3 regions of the Paenibacillus sp. Z3-2 genome follow, and region 1 is predicted to be linked to each of the others. Evidence: riboswitches for the same ligand, from Rfam matches in the RefSeq annotation. Region 1 holds a riboswitch; each other region holds the start of a gene.
The links. A riboswitch is a leader RNA that binds a small molecule or an ion and turns the genes downstream of it on or off. The one in region 1 is predicted to bind cobalamin.
Positions count from the first base shown of each region.

Region 1 (5,156 bases):
ACGGGAATGGCGGGTGCCTGGATTATGATAGGGGCATACATACTTGATCGATGCATCGGTGATCCACGCTGGATTCCTCATCCTGTTATAGGCATGGGGAAAGCGATCTCTGCGCTGGAGCGTAGTATTCGTTCCCGTGTGAGCACGGATTCCGGGCTGAAGAGGGCCGGTCTATTATTTCCGCTGCTGATTGCGGGTGGGGCGTTTGTAATCACTTGGGCATTCGTATATGTGCTGGGTCTCATTCATCCTGTCGTAGCGGTAGTAGCTGAAATCGTGCTTATTGCGACGACGATTGCTTCCAAGGGCTTGAAGGATGCAGGCATGGAGGTATATCGCCATCTAATTCAGAAGGATTGGCCTGCTGCAAGACGTTCACTTGGCATGATTGTTGGACGTGATACAGCTCATTTGGATGAACCGGAGGTTGTGCGAGGAACGGTGGAGACGGTAGCCGAGAATATTGTGGACGCCATCGTGTCCCCTTTGTTCTATGCGTTAATTGGTGGCGCGCCACTTGCGATGGCCTATCGTGCCGTGAATACATTGGATTCCATGGTTGGTTATAAAAATGAGAAGTATCTGTATCTCGGCTGGGCTTCCGCCCGTCTGGATGATTGGGCAAACTGGATTCCCGCACGGCTCACCGCCATCCTTCTGATCGTGGGTGCATGGGTCATGAAACTGGATGCCAAAGGCGCAGCACGTATGGTGACCCGGGATGCCAGATTGCATCCAAGTCCGAACAGTGGTTTTCCCGAATCGGCGGTGGCCGGAGCACTGGGGATCAGACTCGGGGGACATAACGTGTATCACGGAATAGCTTCTTTTCGTGCCTATATGGGTGAGGCGACACGTCCTATGGCAGCAGAGGATATCGTGCGAACGACACGTCTCATGTTCTGGTCGGCGGGTTCTTTTGTAATCCTGTGTACACTGGTGACGCTGGGAATATGGCTTGCTGGAGGTACGTTGCTATGGAAGTAACTGTAGGGCTGAATGGATCACAGCAGCGAAATATTCTGTTTATACGTCATGGTACTACCGCGTGGAATGTGGAAAAAAAATATCTGGGGCATACCGATATCGCTTTGCTCCCGGATGCAGAAAGAGAACTGGCTTCGCTACGCGAGCAATTAAGCAACGTCTCGTGGGATACGGTATATTGCAGTGATCTGCTCCGTTGTCAGCAGACGCTTGCACAGATCAGGCCTTATCCATTGGAGCAGGTCAAGCTGGACCCGCGCCTGCGAGAGGTTGATTTTGGTCAATGGGAAGGCTTGACGTACGATCAACTCAAGAACAACCCACAGTACCGGGATTGGATCGATGCTCCACAGGACGTCACCCCGCCAGAAGGGGAGTCATGGCAGGCATTTACTGTGCGGATCGATTCATTTCTGCAAGAATGCTTATGGGGGGATTGTTCGTCGATGCAATCTCGTGAGGCTGGCGTGCCAACGATTATTGTTGTTACGCACGGCGGTGTAATCCGGTATGCATTATCTCGTCTCATTGCCGATCTGGGATTCTGGGATACGCAGGTGATTCCGGGGCAAGCGATACAGGTACGGCTGGAACAACATGGAGATCAGTGGGTTGGCACGAGGGTGGCTTTTCCGGGAATCGGGTTGTAAGGATGTGCAATATAACCTATAATCACAACAGAAGTGTGACAGCACTGTAGTTTCGTGTGACAGGCAATAATGCCTGCACATGAATGCAGATTGCTCACTTGAATGGTTAATCCATATCAGCGACCAAGGGTCCCGCGTGCGTGCAGTAATGGTTCATGGCTCAATATAGTCATGGATGGCATACGGGTGAAATAGGGAAGCCGGTGCAAGTCCGGCACGGTCCCGCCACTGTAAATCAGGAACAATTCCTGTAAGTCAGGTTACCTGCCCTGGACGTTCAAACCGGTGTTCCTTCGAGGAAAGGACAGCGTTTCGGGCAGTTCTATGTGCATGCACAACAATACGTTGGACATGTACAGATCGCCATATGCGAGACGTCATCCCTAATCCTAGACGTAAGGATTGGGGATTTTTTATTGTTCATGTAAGATGAACCGAACTTTTACACGAGGTCACTCCGATTGCAGTACCATCTTCCGATCGCTGTTATCCCCAGATTTTTTGATTCCCTTTTTGAAACGGAAAATCCGGTGATAGCTTATGCTTCCGATGTGGCTTTCTTTCAGAAAGCTTTAGGCGAACACTTCGTTTCTTCAGATCGGTTCTGCACTCTCCGTTAGCGTGTAAATATTGCAGTTCAAACCTTATACAGGAACACCAAGGCAAGGGTAGTAAGAGTTCAAGGATGATGCAAGAAAATAGCACAAATAGAGAAGGGGAGAATAACAGAATGAATTTCAAGAATTGGAAAAGCGTAGCGTCACTGCTGAGTGCAGCGGCACTGGCACTGGCTTTGGCCGGATGTGGCAATGCAACAACAAAAGAGGGCACAGGTACTTCACAGCAACCGGCACAGGAGCAGTCCCAAGGCCAAGCGCAAACGGATCTCAAAACACAATATCCACTCACGGTAACCGATGCAACGGGTGAGTCGTTTACATTTGAACAGGCACCAGCCAAAATTGTTTCCGTGTCACCAGCTGAAACAGAGTCCCTGTTTGCACTCGGATTGGACGAGCAGATCGTAGGGGTATCCGACTACGATGATTATCCGGAAGCCGCAACAACCAAAGCGAAAATGGGTGGTATATCCAAGCCGAATGAAGAATCCATCATTGCCGCAGAAGCCGATATCGTATTCACGGGTATCTCGATGAGCGAAGATGCAGTGAAGAAGCTGCGTGATCTGGGCATTACCATTTTCAAAACCGATCCAAAATCGATCGATGATGTAATGAACAATATCGAAACATTCGGTAAAATCACCGATCATCAAGAAAAAGCTCAAGAGATCATCACACAGATGAAACAGGATGTGACTGATGTAACTGAAGCGGTGAGTGCAGTTAAGCCGGAAGAGAAGGAAAATGTATATGTTGAGTTCTCCCCAGGTTGGTCGGTAGGTAAAGGTGAGTTCATGGATGAACTGATCACGGTAGCCGGAGGAACCAATATTGCTTCGGACAAAGAAGGCTGGTACCAGATCAACGAAGAAAATGTGATTGCCTCCAACCCGGATGTGATTCTGTATGCGAATGATGTCATTGATGATAACTCCAAAACACTGGATCAAATCATTAAAGCTCGCAGTGGCTGGGATCAAATTACGGCTGTGAAGAACGATGCAGTCATTGGCCTCGATGCGAACCTGCTCAGCCGTCCGGGACCACGAGTAACCGAAGGTCTGAAAGAAGTAGCCAAAGCGATCTATCCTGACCTGTTCCAATGAGTAAAAAACTGGCCGTGTACGCATCGGCAGGGATCACGCTGCTCGTGTTAACCGTGCTCATCTGCACGGGCATCGGTTCGGTTTCCTTGCCTATTCGTGACATTGCGGGTATCCTGCTTCATCACTTGCCATGGGTGGGAGACTGGATCACGCCCGACTGGAGTGCAGCAGCCGAACAGATTATATGGAAAGTCAGATTTCCACGTGTACTGCTTGCCGTGCTCGTGGGCGCATCGCTGGCGATTGCCGGTGCGGGATTTCAGGGGGTTCTTCGGAACCCGCTGGCAGACCCGTTCACCCTGGGCGTATCATCCGGTGCTTCGGTGGGTGCAGCCTTTCTGATTTTCTTCGGATTGCAGTATGCACTGATTGGAATCTGGACGTTGCCACTGGTGGCGTTTTTGACGGGTGTATTGACATTATGGTTTGTCATGTCACTGGCTCGTGAAGGACGGAAAATACCAACGCATAGCCTGATTCTGGCTGGTGTAGTGATGCAAAGTTTCTTGGGAGCGGTGGTTTCCTTCCTGTCGACGATGTCGAAACAGACCATTAATGAAATTATATACTGGACGATGGGAAGTCTGGCTCTGCGTGGGTGGTCGTATACGGCCATCCTTTTCCCGTATTTTCTGCTCGGGCTGATCTTTCTCTGGAGTCGGGCACGTTCCTTGAATGTTCTGGCGCTCGGAGAACGTCAAGCTGCGCATATCGGGGTTGGCGTCGATCGGCTGAAGCTGTCGGTGCTTGCTGTGGGAACACTGCTTACCGCAGGAGCGGTCTCCGTATCCGGCGTTATTGGCTTCGTAGGACTGGTAATCCCGCATATTCTTCGGCTGCTTGTGGGGCCTGACTATCGATTGCTGGTGCCTCTGTCTGCTATTGGCGGGGCCATCTTCATGGTCTGGGCAGACACGATCGCCCGATCTTTACTGGCGCCGACCGAAATTCCGCTCGGTGTGGTGACGGCATTTGTAGGTGCACCATTCTTCGCTTATCTGCTACACCGGAATAAGAAACTGCGGAAGGGGATGATGCCATGATTGCTGGTTTGGGCGAAGCTCTGATCGCGGTTAGTGAGGCAGGTAAATTGTATGGCAGTCATCAAGCCCTGGACGCGGTAGACTGGCAGGTTACGGAGGGGGACTGGTGGGGTGTCGTCGGTCCAAATGGCAGTGGCAAGTCTACCCTGCTCCAGCTCCTTGCCGGTACGGAACAGTCAAGCGCAGGCAGTATACATATTGATGGCCGGGATATTGCCTCATACAGTCGGAAAGATCTGTCACGCATGATCGCTGTGTTACAACAGGATGGTTTGCCTGCAATTTCCTATCCTGTGAGGGATATCGTTGAGATGGGGCGTTATCCATATCAGAATTGGCTTGGGCGAGAATCAGCAGATGGAGCGGCTGTGGTTGACCGGGTACTGGAGGAGCTGGGACTGACGGATATGGCTGAAAGGCCATTGGATGCACTAAGTGGAGGACAGCGACAACGGGTGGCACTTGCCAAGGTCATGGCTCAGGAGCCCAGGTTATTATTGCTGGATGAACCCACTACGTTTCTGGATATCAAATATCAATTGCAATTTATGGAGTTATTATCGACGTGGCGGCAAAAGAACCGAATTACGATTGTGGCTGTGCTGCATGATCTGAATCTGGCTGCGCAGTTCTGCGATCACATTCTGGCGCTGCGAGAAGGCAAAGTGGTGGGGAATGGAACCCCACACACCTTGATGACCGAGGACATTATTCAGGACATCTTTCGCGTGAAACCTGCGATGGTGA
Region 1 covers NZ_CP096397.1:1,556,734-1,561,889, forward strand. Annotated here, with positions in the region: gene cbiB (adenosylcobinamide-phosphate synthase CbiB) at 7-987, shown strand; gene M1D71_RS06750 (histidine phosphatase family protein) at 978-1,637, shown strand; cobalamin riboswitch at 1,777-1,923, shown strand; gene M1D71_RS06755 (ABC transporter substrate-binding protein) at 2,368-3,366, shown strand; gene M1D71_RS06760 (FecCD family ABC transporter permease) at 3,363-4,409, shown strand; gene M1D71_RS06765 (ABC transporter ATP-binding protein) at 4,406-5,156, shown strand, end outside.

Region 2 (5,156 bases), 2.1 Mb from region 1:
ACGGGCCCGGTCGCCTTGGTCGGATTCGTATGTGCTTTCTGGTTCTTCCGAAACGCGATTCAGCTCAATCGTTTTACCCGGGAATGGACATGGATCGCCATTGTGTTTGAGGTGCTGTTTCCGATCGTGCTGTTTCTGTTTCTTCGTCCTCGCAAAAAGGATACCGATGAATCTTCCGAACAGAAATCCGGAGAGCAATCCAAGCGAGAAAAGCAGGAAAAGGAGCAGAAATCGGCTGATTCAGGAAAGGATGGGGAGAAGAGACGGAAGGATTCCCATGGTGGGGAGCTCCAGCCTTCCTGATGCAAACCATCAAAAATCGTTATAGATAAATGGACAGAAACACGTTGAACACCGTTTCCCTTCACTGCAGTACCCTGTATACTGTAGTCAGACTGATGAACATTCGGCTGAACTAACGGGGGGAACATGAATGGCTCAACATTTGGCAGGTGTACGTGTAGCATTGACAGGACCACGAAAGTCGAAAGAGATGTCCTTGCTGGTTGAAAAAATGGGTGGAATTCCGCTTGTGCGACCGGCACAGGGAACGGTATTTCTGGATGATCGGAATATCAGGAATGGTCTGGTATCCTGGATCTCGGACCCGCCAGACTGGGCGGTATTGACCACCGGCATGGGTCTGGACGCGTTGTTTGAAATGGCTGAGGATATGGAAGTCGCGGGAAAACTACTGGATACGCTGTCGGAATCCTCAATTGCGGCCAGAGGATACAAGACGGTGAATGCACTGAGAAAGCGCAAGTTAACGCCGGTAGTACGGGATGACGATGGCAGCACGGACGGGCTCATTCGTGAATTCGCCCCACATGATCTCGCAGGGAAAAAGGTGATGTTGCAGCTTCATGGGGAGACAGCTCCCAAACTCGTTGCATGGTTAGAGGAACAAGGAGCAATCGTGCGCCAAGTGCTTCCTTACCGCCATGTACCACCGGAAGAGGCTGAACTGGAACAGCTTTTGAATGAGATTGTACAGTACGAGATAGATGCTGTTGCTTTCACAAGTGGACCACAGGTTAGATTTCTGACGCAATATGCGGCATCGCAGAATAAGCTCGAACCGATGCTGGAAGCTTTCAGACAAGGTGTAATCCCTGCGTCTGTAGGTAAAGTGACAGCGAATTCGATGCGAGAAGAAGGCATTGAGGCGCTGGTGATTCCGGAGGAAGAGAAGATGGGCGCGCTCATCGTTGAACTCGGGCGTTACTTCGCAGCGGGACATGCGGACAAGATCCGCAAGTAGCAGCAAAAAACAGTCGAGCAATGAGTCTAAACGAATTCAATCCTTAGGCAATTTGATGATTCTAACCGAGTTGTATATGCATATGTTATTCCGGGTTCTGATCTTATTTTTGGATCAGGACTTTTTTCTGTTTTGTCTGAAAATAGAAGAAGAGACAAGTATCATAAGCATGGACATTATTTCCTGAGCGGTGTTATTATGAAGACAATATTGAATGAAAACAAGCAAGGTGCTCTTGCGTAAAGCAAGAGGTAACAGGGAATCGGGTGAAAGTCCCGAGCGGTCCCGCCACTGTAATGGTGAAGCCCTTTTTGATCCAAGTCACTCGCATAGCCGGGGAAGACAGAAAAGGAAGCTGATGATCCAGAGCCAGGAGACCTACCTTGCATGTGTCACCGAACCCTTCGCGGAAAGGAATGGTGTACGAAGAATCAGGAATTGGGCGAACAAGCGGTTCGCCCGGCTGGCCCCCTTGGGCCACATAGTCACAGGATTACCCTCTGGGAGTCTGGGACTGTGTTCTTGAGTGTACGTACATGCGTATCCCATCCGTTATAAGGATGGGATTTTTTTGTTTTTACATGAAAGTGATATCCCTACGATCTCCAGTTTTGTGTTGGAAAAATAGTGGCAGAGGAATAAGTTAACAGAGCTAGGAATTGAACACGCTTAACCGTTGGGGAGAAGGTCGGCATAGCCGTCCTTCTTCACTGTTTAATCCGTACGACAAGTGTGATGAAGGAGGAGAAGCAATGCAAGGTCAAGGCAAGCTGCTAATTATCGGGTTCGGTCCTGGAGCGATGGAACATATCACGAAGCGGGCACTCGAAGCGCTTCAGGAGAGCGAGGTCATTATCGGATATAACACTTACGTGGATCTCATCCGACCTCTGTTGAACGGGCAAGCGATTGTACGTACGGGGATGACAGAGGAAGTAAGCCGTGCGCAAGAAGCGGTCCGACAGGCGGAGATGGGCAAGATTGTCGCGGTAATCTCCAGTGGTGACGCGGGCGTATATGGTATGGCAGGTCTGGTATACGAGGTTCTGATGGAGCAAGGCTGGAAGCCGGATACGGGTGTTGCGGTTGAAGTCATTCCGGGCGTGTCGGCCATTCAGTCATGTGCTTCTCTATTGGGAGCCCCCGTCATGCATGATGCATGTACGATCAGCCTCAGTGATCACCTTACGCCGTGGGAGACCATTATTCGCAGGGTCGAAGCTGCAGCGTCAGCTGATTTTGTCATTGCCCTCTACAATCCACGCAGTGGGCGGCGTACACGCCAGATCGTGGAGACACAGGAAATGATTCTGCGTTATCGTGACCCACAGACCCCGGTAGGTCTGGTGAAGAGTGCATATCGTGAGCGTCAGGACGTTGTCATGACCACACTGGAGGATATGCTGAATCATGATATCGGCATGCTGACGACCGTGATTATCGGCAACTCCTCGACCATGATGTACGAAGGACTCATGGTCACCCCGCGCGGGTATCAGCGGAAATATACGCTGAATACCACGGAACAGTCGCTCAGACCCCATGAGCGACTGCGCACGGAAGCCGAGCCATGGTCGCTCGGCGCAAGGGAAGCCCGCGCTGCCGCCTCCGGCGATGCAGCGGGCGAGAGCACGGCCAGCGATGCATTGGCCGCGCAGCCACAGGCGGAGCCAGCCCTGCGCGGCGCAAGCACCGGAGCGGGCATGGCCCCGCAAGGGCAGCCGCCCGCTGGCGCCGGGGCGGCTGCCGCTATGCCTGCGGCAAGCCCAGCCGGCAGCGCTGGCACCGCTGTGCTTGCCGGCGAGCGACCTGCTTTCGCGGCGGCAGAGGCCGCTCCGCGCAAGGTCGCAGAAGCGCCACGCACCGGCGCAGCTGCGCTCGCCGCTGAGGCGCTGACGCGGCTCGCGGCAGGCGGAGCGCTCGCGAGCGAATCGGCGAGCCGCTGGCTGGAGGCAGCAGCGCCAAGCCAGACGGCAAGTGCGCCACAGGCTGCGACCGCAACAGCGGTACGCACCGTGCCTGAGCCTGGGCGCAAGGCGCCGCTGTTCGAAGTCGGCGTCTCGCCCGGCGTGGGCAACAAAAAATTCACCGCCGCCCAGATGGCGTTGCTGGCGCAGTGTGCAAGTGAAGACGGCGAACTGGAGTATACGCCGGAGCACCAGATCATTTTGAGAGTGCCGACCTTTGAACCGGACTCGCTGGTAGAAGAGCTGCGTGCAGCGAATTTTATCGTTGTCCCGATTGGAGATGTCATCAAGGTGAAGGCCTGTGACTTCTGCAATATGGAGAAGGATGATGCTGTTCCGATGGCTAACCATCTGCAGGCGGTGATCGGCGGACTGGGTGCACCCAAAGAAACGAGTGTGGCACTGAATGGCTGCGGCATGGCATGTTATGGGGCAGTGCTGGAGGATATCGGCATCGTGTATCGCAAAGGTGCATATGACCTGTTCCTCGGCGGCAAGAAGTTCGGTCGCAATGCTCACCCTGCCCAGCCCGTAGCGGAGGGAATTCCGGGTGACCAGATTGGTGGGATTGTGGAACGCATTGTGGCGGATTACAAGGAAAAAGGCCATCCGAACGAGCGTTTCCACAAATTCTTCAAGCGGGTCGGCGTGATTCAGGGCTTCCGCCATGTGGATGCACCGGTCACTGTGGAAGTAAACCCGATATGTGGTGACTAAGACTTGATTAAGTCCTTGACTGATTCGGTCCCTGCGTGGAAACGTGATGGTTTACCTTGTCAGGACTTATGCAATATTGTGCAATCTTCGCTGGATTTCAGCTGATATAGATGGATTGATGTTTCGAGTAATGTATCGAATGGAATGCCAGAAGAATGAATATGCAAAGCCTGATCTGTGGGTCAGGCGGGGGAGGAATAACAGAAGATGGATGCAATATTGTTGGTGGGACACGGGAGTCGTGATCCCGAGGGGAACCGGGAACTGAAGGAGTTTGCAAGTGAGGTAGCAGCGAAGGCACCGGAGAATACGTTGGTGGAGACTTGTTTTCTGGAGTTAACGAGACCAAGTATTGCTGAAGGTGTTACCGCTTGTGTGGATCGAGGGGCAACACGTGTCGTGTTGGTGCCGATCATTTTGTTTGCTGCCGGTCATGCCAAGATTGATATTCCCAACGCCATTGATCGTGCCAAGGCACGTTATCCGCAGGTGGAATTCGTATATGGTCGTCCTATCGGTGTTCATGAGAAAGTTGTCCAAATCATGCAGACCCGTCTGCAAGAAGCCCAACCTGTACTTGTGGCATCCCAAGGCGGAACACCAGTAGTAGCTCCACCTGTTCCGGTGACGGATGAGGAGACCGCAGTATTGGTGCTAGGACGGGGGAGCAGTGACCCGGATGCCAACAGTGACTTTTTCAAAATGACCCGGATGTTATGGGAGAAACTGCCTTACAAGTGGACGGAAAGCAGCTTTATTGGCGTGACTCAGCCCTCATTCCCGGATGGATTAGAGCGCTGTCTGCTGCTGGGTGCGAAGAAAATCATTATCATGCCTTATTTCCTGTTCACAGGTGTACTGATCAAGCGCATTGATGAAATGACTGCGGAATTTGCAGCGGCACATCCAGACATTCAGGTCGAGGTTGGTGGATATTTCGGATTTCACCCGAAGCTGGTTGAACTCGTACTGGAGCGGGCCCATGAGGGGCTATACGGACGTGTAACAGCCAACTGTGACAACTGCCAATTCAGACTGGAAGCAGCCAAACACCATCACCACCATCATGATCACGACCATGGGCATGACCATGATCATCACCACGATCACCATTATGAACACAACCATGCGCACAGTCACGATCATTCAGACCATGATCACTCCCATCATCATGATAAGCATGACCATCTGCACGTACATGCACACGA
Region 2 covers NZ_CP096397.1:6,116,409-6,121,564, reverse strand. Annotated here, with positions in the region: gene M1D71_RS27280 (GerAB/ArcD/ProY family transporter) at 1-303, shown strand, start outside; gene M1D71_RS27275 (uroporphyrinogen-III synthase) at 434-1,264, shown strand; cobalamin riboswitch at 1,475-1,664, shown strand; gene cobJ (precorrin-3B C(17)-methyltransferase) at 2,017-3,948, shown strand; gene M1D71_RS27265 (sirohydrochlorin chelatase) at 4,156-5,156, shown strand, end outside.
Region 2: linked by a shared signal. The riboswitch ahead of cobJ (precorrin-3B C(17)-methyltransferase) and the one ahead of M1D71_RS06755 (ABC transporter substrate-binding protein) in region 1 are both predicted to bind cobalamin.

Region 3 (5,156 bases), 1.3 Mb from region 1:
AGTTGGGTGTTGATGTTTGTTCGGTTCAATGCCGCGAGTTGTGGAGGCAGGTCACCAATGTACGTAGGGCTGATTCCTGATCCATCGACCAGACAAGGTACCTCGACACATGCCTCGCGCGGCAGGTTCGTAATCAGTCCGTTGTTCATGACGTTGCCGCCAATTTTGTAAGGTTGGTTCGTCTCCATGGCTTCCATAATATGCGATGCGTATTCCCGGCTGCGGGTATGTTCAATATTTTCGCTGGCAAACAGCTTGGTACGCATCTCTTTCCAGCCTTCAATCTGGTTCACACAGCGGCGTGGATACTCATCCAGTGGAATGTTGAAGCGTTCGATTAGCTCCGGGTAGTTGCGTTTGATGAAGTAAGGGTGGTACTCAGCATTGTGCTCGGAGGACTCTGTTACATAATAGCCAAAACGCTGCATCAGCTCAAAACGAACCATGTCACCATGCTGTTCCTTCTGTTTTTCCTTCGCCAGACGTTTAATTTCGGGGTACAGATCCTGCCCGTCTTTTGTAACTTCGAGCAGCCACGCCATGTGGTTGATGCCTGCAATTTTGGCTACGACACCCGTCTGATCGATCCCCAGTGCATCAAACAGATGCGGTACACATACCTGCACACTATGACACAATCCTACGGTTTTGATCCCACCATGCACGTTCATGACGTTGGTAAGCACGGCCATCGGGTTGGTATAGTTCAGGAACCATGCATCCGGACATACTTCCTGCATATCCCGGGCAAAATCCAGCATGACCGGAATCGTCCGCAAGTTACGGAAAATTCCACCGATACCGAGTGTGTCTGCAATCGTTTGACGCAGTCCGTATTTCTTTGGAATTTCGAAGTCCGTAATGGTGCATGGATCATACCCACCCACCTGAATGGCGTTGATGACATATTTGGCTCCGCGCAGCGCTTCTTTGCGGTCATGATATACGTTAATGACACAACGACTTCCAATCGAACGGGCCAGACTGGTCAACAAACGCTCTGAGTCGCTCAAGCGTTCAGCATCAATATCGAACAATGCCAGCTCAAAATCTTGCAGTGCTTCGGTCATCATGACATCACCCAATACATTTTTAACAAAGACGGTGCTGCCTGCACCGAGGAACGTAATTTTATTCATTTAAGTTTAGCCTCCCTGAAAAATGTTGTACCCCAACTATAGGCCGATTCGGCGCATATAACTATGGCTCAACCCCTTTCAAACATGTCATAATCCCATTTTTGTTTCCGCTTTCAACTAATATTTGATCAGTTTAGCTGTTATAATGTAATTAGATTGAATGGAGAGACAAGTGGAATGAAGTCAGAATGGAGGGCAGAAAATGAGTCGCATTGAGATGAATGTGGTTCCCACGGGCTGGACACAGATGGAGCTGGTTTTGTTGTTTTTCGGGTGGGAGGCATGTGATCCTGGGCATTATTGGGGACCGGGTGTACGTGATTCTTACATTGTGCACTACATCCATGAAGGACGGGGGATTGTGTATATGGGGGGCCAAGAATACAAGTTGACTCAGGGACAGGGCTTCGTCATACTCCCGGACATGCTTATTCATTATGAGGCAGATCCGAAGGATCCCTGGACGTATTCGTGGTTTGGATTTAAAGGTGTGCAAGCCAAGGCATTCATGCAACGTGCCCGATTAAGTCCAGAGCATCCAGTGTATGATGCCCGTGATACGAATACAATGGAGCACCTGTACTCAGAGATGGTTCAGGCCTCCGCGTATTTGGGAGGGGATGTGATGAACCAGAGTCTGTTGTACCGCCTGATAGCGGAGTTGATCTCATCGTCATCGGTAGAGGAAGAGGAGGGACAGCTTCTTTCGAACAAAGAAGAGTACATCAGGCAGGCAGTTCAGTTTATGGAGAACAGGTACAGCCAGCGGACCTCCATTCTGGATATTGCCCACGCCGTGGGGCTGGACCGCACATATCTGTCGGGATTGTTCAAGGAACGATACGGCAAGTCGCTACAGTCATTTTTTCTGGAGTACCGTATGAATCGTGCTGCTGATCTTCTTCAGAACCCCGGACTTTCCGTTAGTGAAGTAGCTCATTCGGTGGGTTATACGGACCCATTATTATTTTCAAAGATGTTTAAGCGTGTGACGGGGGTGTCTCCGAAGGGTTCGAGAATTCGTGGTTAGACGTATCCAGTGTTTTAAATTTGAAAATAAAGTTTTGATCATTAATCGTCGTCCCGCTATACTGATACAGAAGTGCAATTGAATATGTGGAACTTGGTGCTTCGCCCGTCAGGGTGAAAGCTTAATAGGGAAGTCCGGTGTAATACCGGCGCGGTCCCGCCACTGTAACAGAGGAGTCAGGTAGCGATAATCCACTGGTTTAGACCGGGAAGGAGCTGCAATGACCATGATTCTGGAGCCAGGAGACCTGCCAGGTTTAACAAACACAGTAGTACCCTACGGGAGATAGGAAGGTGTTTAGAGAGCATGATTTTTTCTGAAAATCTGTTTATTTAAGGCGTCCTCATCCAGTAACACGGAGAGGGACGCCTTTTTTGATAGAATTTATATGTTTTCAGCGGAGCTGTGGACGGAGAACATCATGGCACATACATAAAGTTTTGGGGAAGGACGTTTGAGCACTTGAGCAGATATATCGTTAAGCGTTTATTACAACTGGTTGTCGTATTGTTCGGCATCACGTTTCTGACATTCCTGCTAACCTATCTGTCTCCTGGGGATCCAGCCAGACTTATGCTCATGTCTACAGGGGTAACGTCATCCGATGAACTGGTCAGACAGGTGAGGTCAGAGCTTGGATTGGACGAGCCTTTTCTCTATCGATACGGGACATGGCTGGGACAGGTAGTGACCGGAGATTTTGGTACGTCATATAAATACAAACGTCCAGTACTGGACGTGCTGATGGCACGGCTCCCGGCAACGCTTTGGCTAACAGGAAGCGCTATGATTCTGGTTATTCTGGTTTCCTTTCCATTGGGGATGTTGTCGGCTGTCTATCGTAATAAATGGCTGGATTTTGTTATTCGTTTATTCTCTTTTGCCGGATTATCGATGCCCAGCTTCTGGTTGGGTATGTTGCTCATGTTGGTCTTCGGCGTACAGCTGAAGCTGCTGCCGGTGATGGGCAAATCCGGATGGAATAGTCTGATTCTGCCTGCATGTACACTCGCGATTCCACTTGTTGCCCAGTACAGCAGACAGATTCGTACGGTCCTGCTTGAGGAGACAAGCCAGAACTATGTGATCGGAGCAAGATCCAGAGGTGTGAAGGAGTCGATCATTATTTTGCGTCATATTCTCCCCAATGCCCTGCTGCCGATCGTTACCCTTATGGGTATGACGACGGGAGCTTTGTTAGGTGGTGCAGCGATTGTCGAAAGTTTATTTGTATGGCCTGGCGTTGGTCAGATGGCAGTAGACGCCATTTTCACACGGGATTATCCGCTGATTCAGGGGTATGTCATCTGGATGGCGATCATATATGTCACACTGAATCTGCTGGTTGATGTATGGACACATCTTCGTGATCCCCGAATCCGACTGGATGTGGATGTATAGATGAGAGCCTTCAGACTTGTATTACTGCAGAATCGCTGGTTCACATTCCTGTTATCTCTAACCGTCTTCTGGATTATTCTCGCCATGGTTGCGCCGCTGCTCGCACCACACGATCCACTTGCAACGAATTTTGCCAAAGTGTTGCAGCCATCCAGCGCCGAATATCCGCTTGGAACCGATCAGCTAGGTCGCTGTGTATTGTCCCGTCTGCTATACGGAGCGCGAACCTCACTGCTGCTTACCTTTATGATGATTGGCATTGTATTCGTGTTAGGCGTAGCGATTGGGGTCATCGCCGGTTTCGCCCGGGGTGTGACGGATACGATTCTCATGCGGTTGTCCGACACACTAATGGCATTTCCGGGCCTGATTTTTGCGATCGCCGTGGTGGGGATGCTTGGGCCGGGATTATTCAATACGGTGCTGGCATTGTCGGTTGTCTGGTGGGCGAAGTATGCACGGATGGCCAGAAGCCTGGTCATTTCCCTTCAGCAAAAGGAATATGTCGCTGCCGCTGCTTTCAGCGGAGCACGTAAGATACAGATCATTGGCAGGACGATCCTGCCCAATATGATGTCACCACTCATCGTCATGGCGATGATGGATGTGGGTGGCATGATGCTGTCCATCTCGGGGTTATCTTTTCTCGGACTCGGTGCGCAGCCACCGAACCCCGAGTGGGGGGCCATGTTGAATGAAGGCAGAAGATACCTGCAGACTGCGCCTTGGCTGTTGATATATCCGGGCCTGGCGATATTTAGCACTGTTATTATTTTTAATTTACTGGGAGACAGCCTGCGAGACGTGCTTGATCCCAAGAAAAATACAACTTAACTGGAGGAACCAGAATGAAGAGGAATTTTCCAAAATCGATCCTGCTCACCATCGTATCCATGTTCGTTGTGTTCTTGCTTGCAGCTTGTGGCACCACCAATAATCCATCGACCTCGTCTGATGCAACGGAGAAGTCAGCGGTTACGGACAATGGTACGACAAGCGCACCAACTCATCTGAATGTGGCCCTGTTCTGGCTTGGAAGCAATCTGGACCCGGCAGAGGAATGGAACGGCTGGACGCTCACGCGTGCAGCGATTGGTGAGACACTGATTCAGTTTGATGAGAATATGAAGCTGGTTCCTAAAATTGCAGACACGTGGGAACGTGTTGATGACACAACTTGGCATTTTCATATTCGGGAGGGTGTAACTTTCCATAACGGAAATAAGGTAACCGCAGACGCAGTAAAAAAATCGATTGAGCGCTCCATTGAGCTAAACGAAAGAGGACAAGTGACTGTGCCAGTGGCCTCGATGACTGCAGAAGGACAAGATCTGACGATCAAGACGACAGAACCTTATGCGTCCCTGCTTGGTAATATTGCTGAGCCACTGTTTATCATCGTGGATACCAGTGCAGATACATCCAAATTCAAGAGCGAGCCTATTGCTACCGGGCCATTTATGGTGACGGGTTATACGCCGGATCAGGAGATACAGGTGAAAAAGTATGACGGGTATTGGGGCGGTGCGGCAGATGTCGACACATTGACGTTGAAATATATCAAGGATGACAGCACCCGTGCCCTT
Region 3 covers NZ_CP096397.1:259,915-265,070, forward strand. Annotated here, with positions in the region: gene melA (alpha-galactosidase) at 1-1,139, opposite strand, end outside; gene M1D71_RS01220 (AraC family transcriptional regulator) at 1,342-2,169, shown strand; cobalamin riboswitch at 2,247-2,438, shown strand; gene nikB (nickel ABC transporter permease) at 2,632-3,570, shown strand; gene nikC (nickel transporter permease) at 3,571-4,404, shown strand; gene M1D71_RS01235 (ABC transporter substrate-binding protein) at 4,419-5,156, shown strand, end outside.
Region 3: linked by a shared signal. The riboswitch ahead of nikB (nickel ABC transporter permease) and the one ahead of M1D71_RS06755 (ABC transporter substrate-binding protein) in region 1 are both predicted to bind cobalamin.